Regions from separate parts of the Ruminococcus sp. SR1/5 genome, predicted to be linked through region 1. Evidence: predicted binding sites of a transcription regulator. Region 1 holds the regulator's gene; each other region holds the start of a gene.
The links. Region 1 encodes Rex, which represses fermentation and respiration genes when NADH is low (regulators of the CRP and FNR family bind a similar motif). Its sites were predicted from a motif close to ATTGTTAANNNNTTAACAAT; they were not measured.
Positions count from the first base shown of each region.

Region 2: CK1_RS10750 (V-type ATPase subunit subunit G family protein) is a predicted target of Rex. The motif match lies at 1,360-1,379, and genes of this name have one in related genera.
Region 3: acsD (acetyl-CoA decarbonylase/synthase complex subunit delta) is a predicted target of Rex. The motif match lies at 1,712-1,731, and genes of this name have one in related genera.

Region 1 is NC_021014.1:570,314-573,597, forward strand. It holds partial or broken gene abc-f (ribosomal protection-like ABC-F family protein) at 1-865, opposite strand, end outside; gene CK1_RS02860 (redox-sensing transcriptional repressor Rex) at 1,077-1,727, shown strand; gene CK1_RS02865 (bifunctional ADP-dependent NAD(P)H-hydrate dehydratase/NAD(P)H-hydrate epimerase) at 1,789-3,255, shown strand.
Region 2 is NC_021014.1:2,137,637-2,140,920, forward strand. It holds gene CK1_RS10745 (V-type ATP synthase subunit I) at 1-921, opposite strand, end outside; gene CK1_RS10750 (V-type ATPase subunit subunit G family protein) at 938-1,246, opposite strand; gene CK1_RS10755 (substrate-binding domain-containing protein) at 1,560-2,657, opposite strand; gene CK1_RS10760 (RluA family pseudouridine synthase) at 2,769-3,284, opposite strand, start outside.
Region 3 is NC_021014.1:1,071,215-1,074,498, forward strand. It holds gene acsC (acetyl-CoA decarbonylase/synthase complex subunit gamma) at 1-651, opposite strand, end outside; gene acsD (acetyl-CoA decarbonylase/synthase complex subunit delta) at 673-1,614, opposite strand; gene acsB (acetyl-CoA decarbonylase/synthase complex subunit alpha/beta) at 1,787-3,284, opposite strand, start outside.

The DNA of each region.
Region 1 (3,284 bases):
GCTTGATGGATTTTTCACGGTTAAAGGATTTCAGCTTGGCGATAACGGCTTCCTGATGCTTGATATCCCGCTGCTGATTTAAGTATGCCTTGTACTGTGCGTCACGAAGCTGAGCCTTCTTGAGAGCATAGGCAGAGTAGTTGCCGCTGTATACGCGGGTCTGTCCGGCTTCGATCTCAATGACCTTGGTGACCACCTTATCCAGAAAATAACGGTCATGGGAGACGATAAAAACAGCTCCCGGATAATTCAGAAGATAAGTTTCCAGCCAGGAGATGCTTTCCATATCCAGGTGATTGGTTGGCTCATCCAGAAGCAGGATATCCGGCTTGGAAAGAAGCATCTTGCCCAGCGCCACGCGGGTTTTCTGACCGCCGGAAAGAGTTTCGATCTGCTTGTCATAATCTTCCTCCGTGAAGCCGAGACCCTTTAAGACACCGGTCAGCTCACTTTTGTAAGCGTATCCGTTCTCCAGCTCAAACTGATGGGTCAGGCGGGTATAGGTTTCCATCAGACGGTTCAGCTCATCACCGGTCACCGTGTTCATTTCCTGTTCCATATTGCGGATACGGCGTTCCATATCGATGATGTGCTGCTTTGTGGTAAGAAGCTCCTCGTAGATGGTATGATGTCCGTGGATATCCTGGTACTGGGCAAGATAGCCGATATTTTTATCCCGGGCAAGCACAACGGTACCGGAATCAGCAGAAAGCTCCTGCATGATGATCCGCAGCAGTGTGGTCTTTCCTGCACCGTTGCATCCGATCAGAGCAGCCTTTTCACGGTCTTCAATGTGAAAGGATGCATCATTTAAAATTACTTTTTCGCCAAAGGCCTTGCATATATTCTGACATGATAAAATCATAAAAACTGTCCTCCTGTATAAAGAATCACCCCTGTTTATGTCTGAACAGGGAAAAATCCTCCACCTATTATAACGGAAACTGCCGGGATTTCAAAGAAAAAATCAATTATTAGAAAAAATATAAAGAAATTTGTACAGAATAGACAACTTTAATTGACAGGAAAATGTCAATTCGTTATAATTAACCTAGTGTAAGGTAAGGAGGAAAACTATCGTGGAGACAAAACAAATCTCGAAAGCGGTGATTAAGCGTCTGCCACGCTATTACCGCTACTTAGGAGAGCTGATGGAAGACAATGTAGAACGTATTTCTTCCAATGAGTTAAGTAAGAAGATGCATACCACAGCTTCTCAGATCCGTCAGGATCTTAATAATTTCGGCGGTTTTGGGCAGCAGGGGTATGGCTATAATGTACATTATCTTTATACAGAGATTGGTAAGATCCTGGGACTGGATACCGTTCATCCGATGATCATTCTGGGTGCCGGTAATCTGGGACAGGCACTTGCCAATTATGTGGATTTTGAGAAGCGCGGGTTCAGGCTGGTTGGTATCTTTGACGTAAATCCTGTGCTTGAGGGCATCGCAGTCCGTGGACTTGAGATCCAGATGCTCAGTGAGCTTCCGTTTTTCCTGAGAGAGAATAACGTGGAGATCGCGATTCTGACACTTCCCAAGAATAAAGCCAAGGAAATGGCAGATATCCTGGTGGAGAACGGGATCAAGGCAATCTGGAATTTTGCACATCTCGATCTTGAGACACCGGATGATGTGATCGTAGAGAACGTTCATCTTTCCGAGAGTCTGATGACACTGTCTTATAATCTCAGCAAATACAGGCAGGAACATGTGGATAAGTAAGAATTGTTAAGCTGCCGGAAACGGCAGCTTTCTCTATGACAGAGGGGAGGCAGAAGACAGAATGAAGAAGCTTGTTACCTGCAAAGAAATGAAGAATCTGGACTCCACAACGATCCGTGAGATCGGAGTTCCCTCCGAGGTTCTGATGGAGCGGGCAGCACTGAAGGTGGTAGAGGAAACAGAAAAGTATCTCCAGAAGGACGAAAGGATCCTGGTAGTCTGCGGAAGCGGAAATAATGGCGGTGACGGTATCGCTGTTGCCAGATTGTTCCATCTGAAGGGGATCCGGGTAGAGTTTTATATGGTCGGAAACAAAGATAAAATGACCAGAGAGACTGCTCTTCAGTATAAGATCGCTTCTGGTTATCGTGTCCCGGAGGTGAATAACCCGCAGTGGAGTGAATATACTACTATAGTAGATGCCGTGTTTGGGGTAGGCCTGACGCGTCCGATCGAGGGGCATTATGCTGATATCATCCATGAGATGAACAGTGCGAGGGCCAAAAAGATCGCAGTTGACATCCCGTCAGGAGTGAACGGAGATACTGGCCTGGAAATGGGAATTGCCTTCAGCGCCGATCTAACTGTCACATTTGCCTACCGGAAAAGAGGTCTTTGCTTTTATCCGGGAAGACTGTATGCAGGAAGGATCGTTACCGCCGATATCGGGATCTATGAGCAGGAAGCTGTGACTGCATCTGCCGCCTGTCTGGAAAATAAAGATCTGAAGCTGTTTCCGGAACGTGATCCCGGCGGAAACAAGGGTACCTTCGGAAAAGTGCTCTTTGTGACCGGAAGTGAGGGAATGTGCGGAGCCGCTTATTTAAGCGCCTGTGCAGCACTTCGTGCCGGTGCGGGAATGGTAAAGATCCAGACTGTGGAAGCCAACAGGATCCCACTGCAGATACTCCTTCCGGAGGCTATGGTCTGCAGCCGCTTTGATCAGGAATCCAATGAACAGCTTCTATCCTGGTGTGATGTGATCGTGATCGGACCGGGACTTGGAACATCAGTGGCCAGCCGTGAGAGAGAACAGTGGTTTCTCACGGCGGCTGCCCGGGAGAAAAAGCCGCTGATCCTGGATGCGGACGGCCTGAACCTTCTGGCTGCACATCCACAGTGGTATCAGTATCTGGGAGAGCATGTAGTCCTGACACCGCATATCGGAGAAATGAGCCGGCTCAGTGGCAGAACGATCCAGGAGATCCAGCATGAGATCGCAGATACTGCACTGAAATGTGCTGCGGAAACAGGCTCTGTGTGCGTATTGAAGGATGCATGTACGGTGATCGCAGATGAAAAAGGCCAGATGTATCTGAATCTTTCCGGTAATTCCGGAATGGCAACTGCAGGAAGCGGAGATGTGCTTTCCGGGATCCTGGCAGCAGTGTTATGTATGTATCTGAAAACGGAGGAACAGCCTCCCATGGTTTTAAAGGCCGCGTTAGGTGTTTATCTTCACGGACTTTGCGGTGATCTTGCAGCCGCTGAAAAGGAAAGCGCAGTATGCTGGCAGGAGATATCATAGAATATCTGCCCAAGGCATTAGCTATAGGT
Region 2 (3,284 bases), 1.6 Mb from region 1:
CCGTTTCTCCATTGCAGAAACCTGTTTCTTCGGAAGATATCCTGTCACAAAAAAAGTGCTCTCCGACTGGCGGAGCTGTCCTAATACCTCATATTTCTGTGCACGGATCCGGAAATAATCGGACAAAAGCTGAAGAGAGCTCTTCCTGTCGTGAAGAGCGCGTATCTGTTCCCGGATCTGTTCGGACTCTTCCTGAATGCGTACCACTTCATTCTTAAGGTTCTCCAGCTCCTGTGCCGGAACCTCTGATACCAGCTGTGCCGGTCTTGCAAATCCCTGCATCCGAAGCGCTTCTTCCAGTTCCTGTGCCTGTGCTTTCAGGCAGACAACCACCAGGCTCAGCTTACCGGCATCATTTGAGATTTCCCGAATGTCAAAGGCTTCAAGCTGTGGTGCATCCGCTGCCAGCTGACTGTATACCTGATCCAGAGTTATATTTCCATCAATACTTCCCACAAGTACCGCTGCTTTCGCTGTACCGCCGAAGTTCATCGGAATATCCAGCTTCAGCCATGGAGCAAGAGCTGCTTCCTGCTGTTCTAGCTTAACTGCCGCCGCACTGTTCTCTGTAAGCTTCTTCCGGTATCCCTGAATTTCTCTGGCTGTTCTCAGGATCTCTTCCTGATCCCGGATAGCTTCTTCCTCCTGCTTCCTTCCGATCAGCGGTTTCCCTGCCAGGGATGCCAGCATGGATTGCTTTTCCTTCGAAAATTCATCCAGTATTTCGATTGCCTGATCACAAAGGGATGCGTTCTTCTCAAAGATCAGCCGGGCATTCATAGTATCCATCGTCTTAAGCTCCGGATCCAATTCCGCTGCATCGATCTCCAATACTCCAAGTGACTGCAGTTCTTCCAATATGGCCTTACGGTTCTTTTTCATTGCGCAGATACTGATTCGCTGCATCTGCAATACTGCCATTTTCGCACTCCCCCTCTCAGAACAAACTGTCCATTACTGTCTGGATTGCCTGCTCGTGCTTCGACTCCGCTTTCTTTTTCAAAGCTGCAAGCTCTTCCTCCGCCTGTCCAACGACAGTGTTCTCTGTACTGTGTGCACGTTCTTCGGCTACTTTCATATCAGATGCCGCCTGTTCGCCGGCGGCTGTTTCCGCCTTTCTGATAATATTCTCTGCCTCTTTCTCAGCTTCGCTGATGATACTCTGTGCACGGACGGATGCATCCTTTATCTTCTGCTGTGCTTTTGCCTCCGCCTCTTTCACTGCCTTGATCGTTTCTTGGATCATCTGATCACCGCCTCTCTGCATATCCAAATTGTACCACAATCGCTTTTTCAAAACAATGTTTGTTATGCAATTTAACGATAAATTTATTTGTATTGTGTCAAAAAGTCGTCATATATGTTATATTTTTGCCATTTTTTCGCACACTTTTTATTTGTTTATTCTATTCATATTTTTTATTTTTATTCAAAAAAGCCATCAGCCCGATGAAAATGTTTTTTACATCTTCATCAGACTGATGGCTTTCAATTATGAACAGACGGTGAATGCGGACTAACCTATTCACCCGACCTACAGTGGCTATCTGTTCTATTTGTTAATTGTACAGGTAATTTGCAATGTCTTCGCTTTTGATATTCTCAGCATCAATCCATATCGGATCAAGTAAAACCTTCTTATCAATCTTTGTTTCCTTCTTCGGTGCAGTAGACTGAATAGCCGCCCACATGGTCTGATATCCCATCGCATAAGGATTCTGTGAAAGCACTCCCAGTTCTTCCCCTTTCTGGATCGCTTCCTGCTGTTTGCTGGTTGCATCTACGCCTACCATAGCAACTTTATTTTCTCCTGTGTCCTTATTTACCTCCAGAAACATTTCAGAAACCTCGGCATTGGTGCAGAAAACACCATCCAATGCCGGATATTTATCCAGAACTTCCTTCATGGCTTCCTTCATATCATCAACCTGGTCAGAATATACGGTTTCCACCACTTTAATATCCGTATAATTTGCAATATTATCCAGAAATCCTTTTACACGCTCCTGCGCGCTCTGTGTTTTCTCCTGTGCGGAAAAAACAGCCACATTTCCCATTTTTCCAATGGCGCTGCCAAGCTTATATGCTGCATATTTGCCGATCTGTGTATTGTCTGTTCCACGGAAAGCTCTGACCAGCTTCGTATCACTGACATTGGAATCAAATGCGACCACCGGAATTCCGTTCTCTTTCGCTGCTTCCAGCTGTGCCTGACAGGAATCCACATCTCCGGCAGAAAGACACACTACAGATGGATTCTCAGCGATTACTGCATCAAGAGTATTGATCTGACTTTCTACGTCCTCTTCATCATCCGGACCCTCAAAGGTCATCGTGATCTGCTTGTCTTTTTTGAAACCATACGCCTCATTTACATCCTTGACAGCAGCTTCCATTCCTTCTTTTACTTTATTCCAGAACTCGCCTTTTTTGCTTTTGCTGACAACAGCTATTCTGGCACCTTCTTCAATAGAAAGAGTGTCATCGATCTCAGGGATCAGCGGGCTTTTTTCTTCTTCCACTTCGGTTGCTTCAGGGGTTTCCTGGACATCTGCTACAATCGGTGCAACAAGCTTTTCTACTTCTTCTTTCTGACAGCCTGTCAGCAGGGTTGCCACAGCCAACAAGGCTGCTGACGCTACTGCAGCTCTTTTCATTGTAATCTCCTCTTCCTCGCTGGTTACTGTTCTCTATGTTCTTTATCGTCTGCCTTGTCCATCCACAGTAACTTATACTTTACAAAAATCTTACATTTGGTTACTTGCTTTTTACATTATACACTTTTTCGTATTTCCGTCCAGAGTTTTTACACTTTTTTCACAAAATCCAAAAAATGCGCTTCCCTGTGGCTCTGTTTCAAACTTCATCATTTTTCCTGTTCTGGGGTGTTTGAATTCCAGACAACTGGAACAAAGTCCCAGTGATGTACCTTTTTCTCCCGAAGGATTATATTTCCGGTCTCCTAGAATGGGCAGTCCCTCATGAGAAAGCTGCACACGAATCTGATGATGCCGACCTGTTTCCAGCCTGATCTTAAGAAGTGTCCGGGATTTTCCGTTTATCTCCTGCTGATCCAGAACTTTATAGTGAAGGATCGCTTTTTTTGCTCCCGGTGTATTGGCAGACACCACCTGAGACATGTTGGCTTTTCCATTTTTTTTCAGATAGTCTGTAAGAGTCCCTTCTGAGCTCTTTGCTTTTCCCTCTGTTACTGCCAGGTAATATTTTCCGGCGCCTCCTGCCATCATCTGTTTACTCAAATTTCCTGCTGCTTCGGATGTTTT
Region 3 (3,284 bases), 500 kb from region 1:
AGTATCATATAATTCATTGATGTCCTTACCGGATACACCGAGAACTACGCCTGCATCTGTAGCAACCTTGCTCATTGCCTCGTAGTTGGAAGCGTTTGCTCCGTTAAGAACCGGTTTGCCGTCCTTACATACTTCAAGGGCAGCTTTTGCGATCTCAGGATCTGTACAGCCAAGGATCAGTGTTCTTCCAAGACCTTTAGCCTTCTCTACAAGTGCTGTAAATTTTGCAGCATCTGCATTCTCATCGCAGTTTACATACACAAGCTCTACATGCATTCTCTCACCGATACGATCATAGTCAACGTGTGGGATCTCTGCAAGTTTTGCTTCTACTTCTTCATCACTCATGCATGTGCAAAGTGATACGGCATATCTTGTTTTGCTTACAAATGTCTTCTCATGTCTGAAAAGAACAGTCTCTCCACCAAGTGTAAACTCTCCATCGCCTGTTCCGATCTTGATAGTTTTCATTGGCGGTGCAGTTGCCTCAGAAAGAGATGCTAATGCATCCTCGGACATATGAGGACACTGCTCAATTTTCATAGCGCCCTGTGCAACTTTCATAGAGAAAGCCATACATGTAGGGCATCCACATTCCTTACAGTTTTTCTTTGGTGTCAATTTAAAGATCTGAATACCATTCAGTGCCATAGCTCTTTATCCTCCTATTTATTACGCAAGTGCTTTGATCAGCTTGGAAATTGTCTTAACAGATTCCGGATGTCTTAAGATAACTGCATCAGAACCAGCTGCAAGATCAGCTGCTGCTGTCTCAACTTCCATGTCGATTCCACGCTCGTCCTGTGGTCCCCATGCCGGCATGTCTGCTTCAGAAGCCATTGCCTCTTTAACATTCCATGTCTCAGCGGATACAGGTGTAATAATAGGCATCTGCAGCATGTTATCATTCTGGCCTAAAGCGGCACCTTTGATACGGTCCATAGTGGATACTACGTACTCATATCCATAACCAACTGCTGCACTACCGATATTCATAACGATCTTCTTTGCATCTACACCAAGCTGTGTAGTAACAACGTTAAGCTGTTTAGCAAGGTTGATATCAACGGCAGACTCAGCGCCTACGATCTGATTGTAAGCAAGACCTGCTGCTGCACCGATTGCTTTGTAGTTCTCCTCTTTCTCGGAAAGGATCAGTGCATTTCTGCCCTGAAGAGCCTCTGCAACCTTCGGAAGGAGCTCTGCATCCTTCTCAACATTCTTGCAGCCCTCTACAACCAGTGGACAGTCAACTGCATCTGCAACTTCTTTAACAACTGCGATCAGCTCATCGATAGATTTGTTAACACCGTTCGGGTCGCCGCCCTCAAGAATAAGTGCAACAAAGTCAGCACCCTCCATAGCTGCAGCTTTCTTAGCAATGTCAGCCATTGTAGTAGCGCCTTCATAGTAAGCTTTGATACCTTCAGATACGCCCTCAAGACCCATATCAGAGATCTCTACACCGATCTTCGGGCAGTTCTCTGACTCTGCGTCAAAGGAATAAAATGGGAATGTACAATCCCCACCAATTGTCACAGTCTTATCTCCGCTTCCGATTGTGACAGCATTAATCTTTGCATTGAACTTTTGTGGTTTCTGATTAAACGGCATTTTTCGTTAGCCTCCTTAAAAATAATAATTAAAAACTACAGAGCTTCTTATATTATACTACATAGCACCAGTTATTGGCAAGATGCAGCACTACATTTCTGTTAAAAAATCAACAAACTTTTTAACAGTTTACAGGAGAAAGGATGTCCGCACATCCTTTCTCCCGGATAAATTACATCATCGGATCAAGTCCGAGAGCCGGATGTCCTTTTTCTGTAAGGAATGCAACCAGTGTCTCTGGATCTTCTGCGATCGTCTCATCACCGATCATGTCTGTAAAGTTATCGATTCCGTAAAGCTCTTTTGCAGTCTTATTAAGTCTGTCAGCTACGAATTCTTTCAGTTCTTTCGGCATCCATACGATACGCTCGATACCGCCCTCAGCCTTCATGAACTTCTTGGAGGAAATGAAATGTTTACCATGTCCCATGAATCCAGGTGTCTGAACTCCACCACCTGTCATGGATGCCATCTCAGGGAATGTCATTCCAAGTGGTGTCATGCCTGCATACTCACGGTTAGCAATAACAACACCGTTGGAGAATGGCTCGATACCACAGATACACTCGAAGCATCCGCAGGAAGTCATCGGATCCTGCATGATGGAGTACAGTGTAACGTGCTCCAGAGCACCCTGGGAGAATTTCTGAACTGCCTCATCAACGTCCTCATAAGAACCAAGATTCTCATCGATTGGACGCTCTTTTGTGATGATCTGGCAAGGACCAGCTGGGTCAAGCTGATGTGTAGCTTTTGCATCCAGCCATGAAACCGCACCGCAAAGACCAAGTCTCTCAGGTGTTACTACACATACGTGGCTTGGTGCGAATGCCTGGCAAAGGATACAGCTGTAATATACGTCAACAGACTCATCTGTCAGAGTATCAAGACGCTCATCACGTTTGTCAAAGATCGGAATCGCAACCTCATGACGGATTCTTGTACACTCAGCAGGATCTGTATAGATAACAACCTCACATTTATCAACAACTGCATCGAACTCATTTTTAACAGATGCATAAAGAACTTCACCGATATGTTTGATTCTGAATCCTGCATTAAATGCGTCAATGCTGATACGGATACGCTGCATATCACGCTGTCCTGTATGGTATACACCCTCGATACAGTTGATGTAGTTGTGGAATTTACGCTCGATAACCGGCTCAAAGTCAGGCTGCATATTCTTACCTGCAACTTTAACAACATATGCAATGCTGTTCTTGCTGCCGAATTCCATCTCATCTACTTCAGGTCCGATTACTGTGATCTTGTGATCCTCGATCTCAGAAGCATCGCAGGTATGTACAAGCTCTGCACAGTCTACACGGGAGCCATCGAACTCAACCTGCATATCTTTACGACGGATGATCTCACCCTCGAATGCAGATGCGAAAGCAACCGGAATATCAATATTTGTGATCTTGATCTTAATATCACGCGCCTCAAGAGAAGTAGCGTTAAATTTGCTTACGTCCTCCTGAACGATAAGGCTCTTCGGTACACGGAAGATATTCTCTGTCTCATTTGTAACAACCGGGAATCCAAGTGCGATAGCGCCTGCACCGCATGCTACGATCACATCATCCAGAGGTTTGAATGCGTTAACAAATGCCGGTACACGATCCATTGTGTATTTCATAAGTGTTCCTGCATCTCCAGGTGTTACG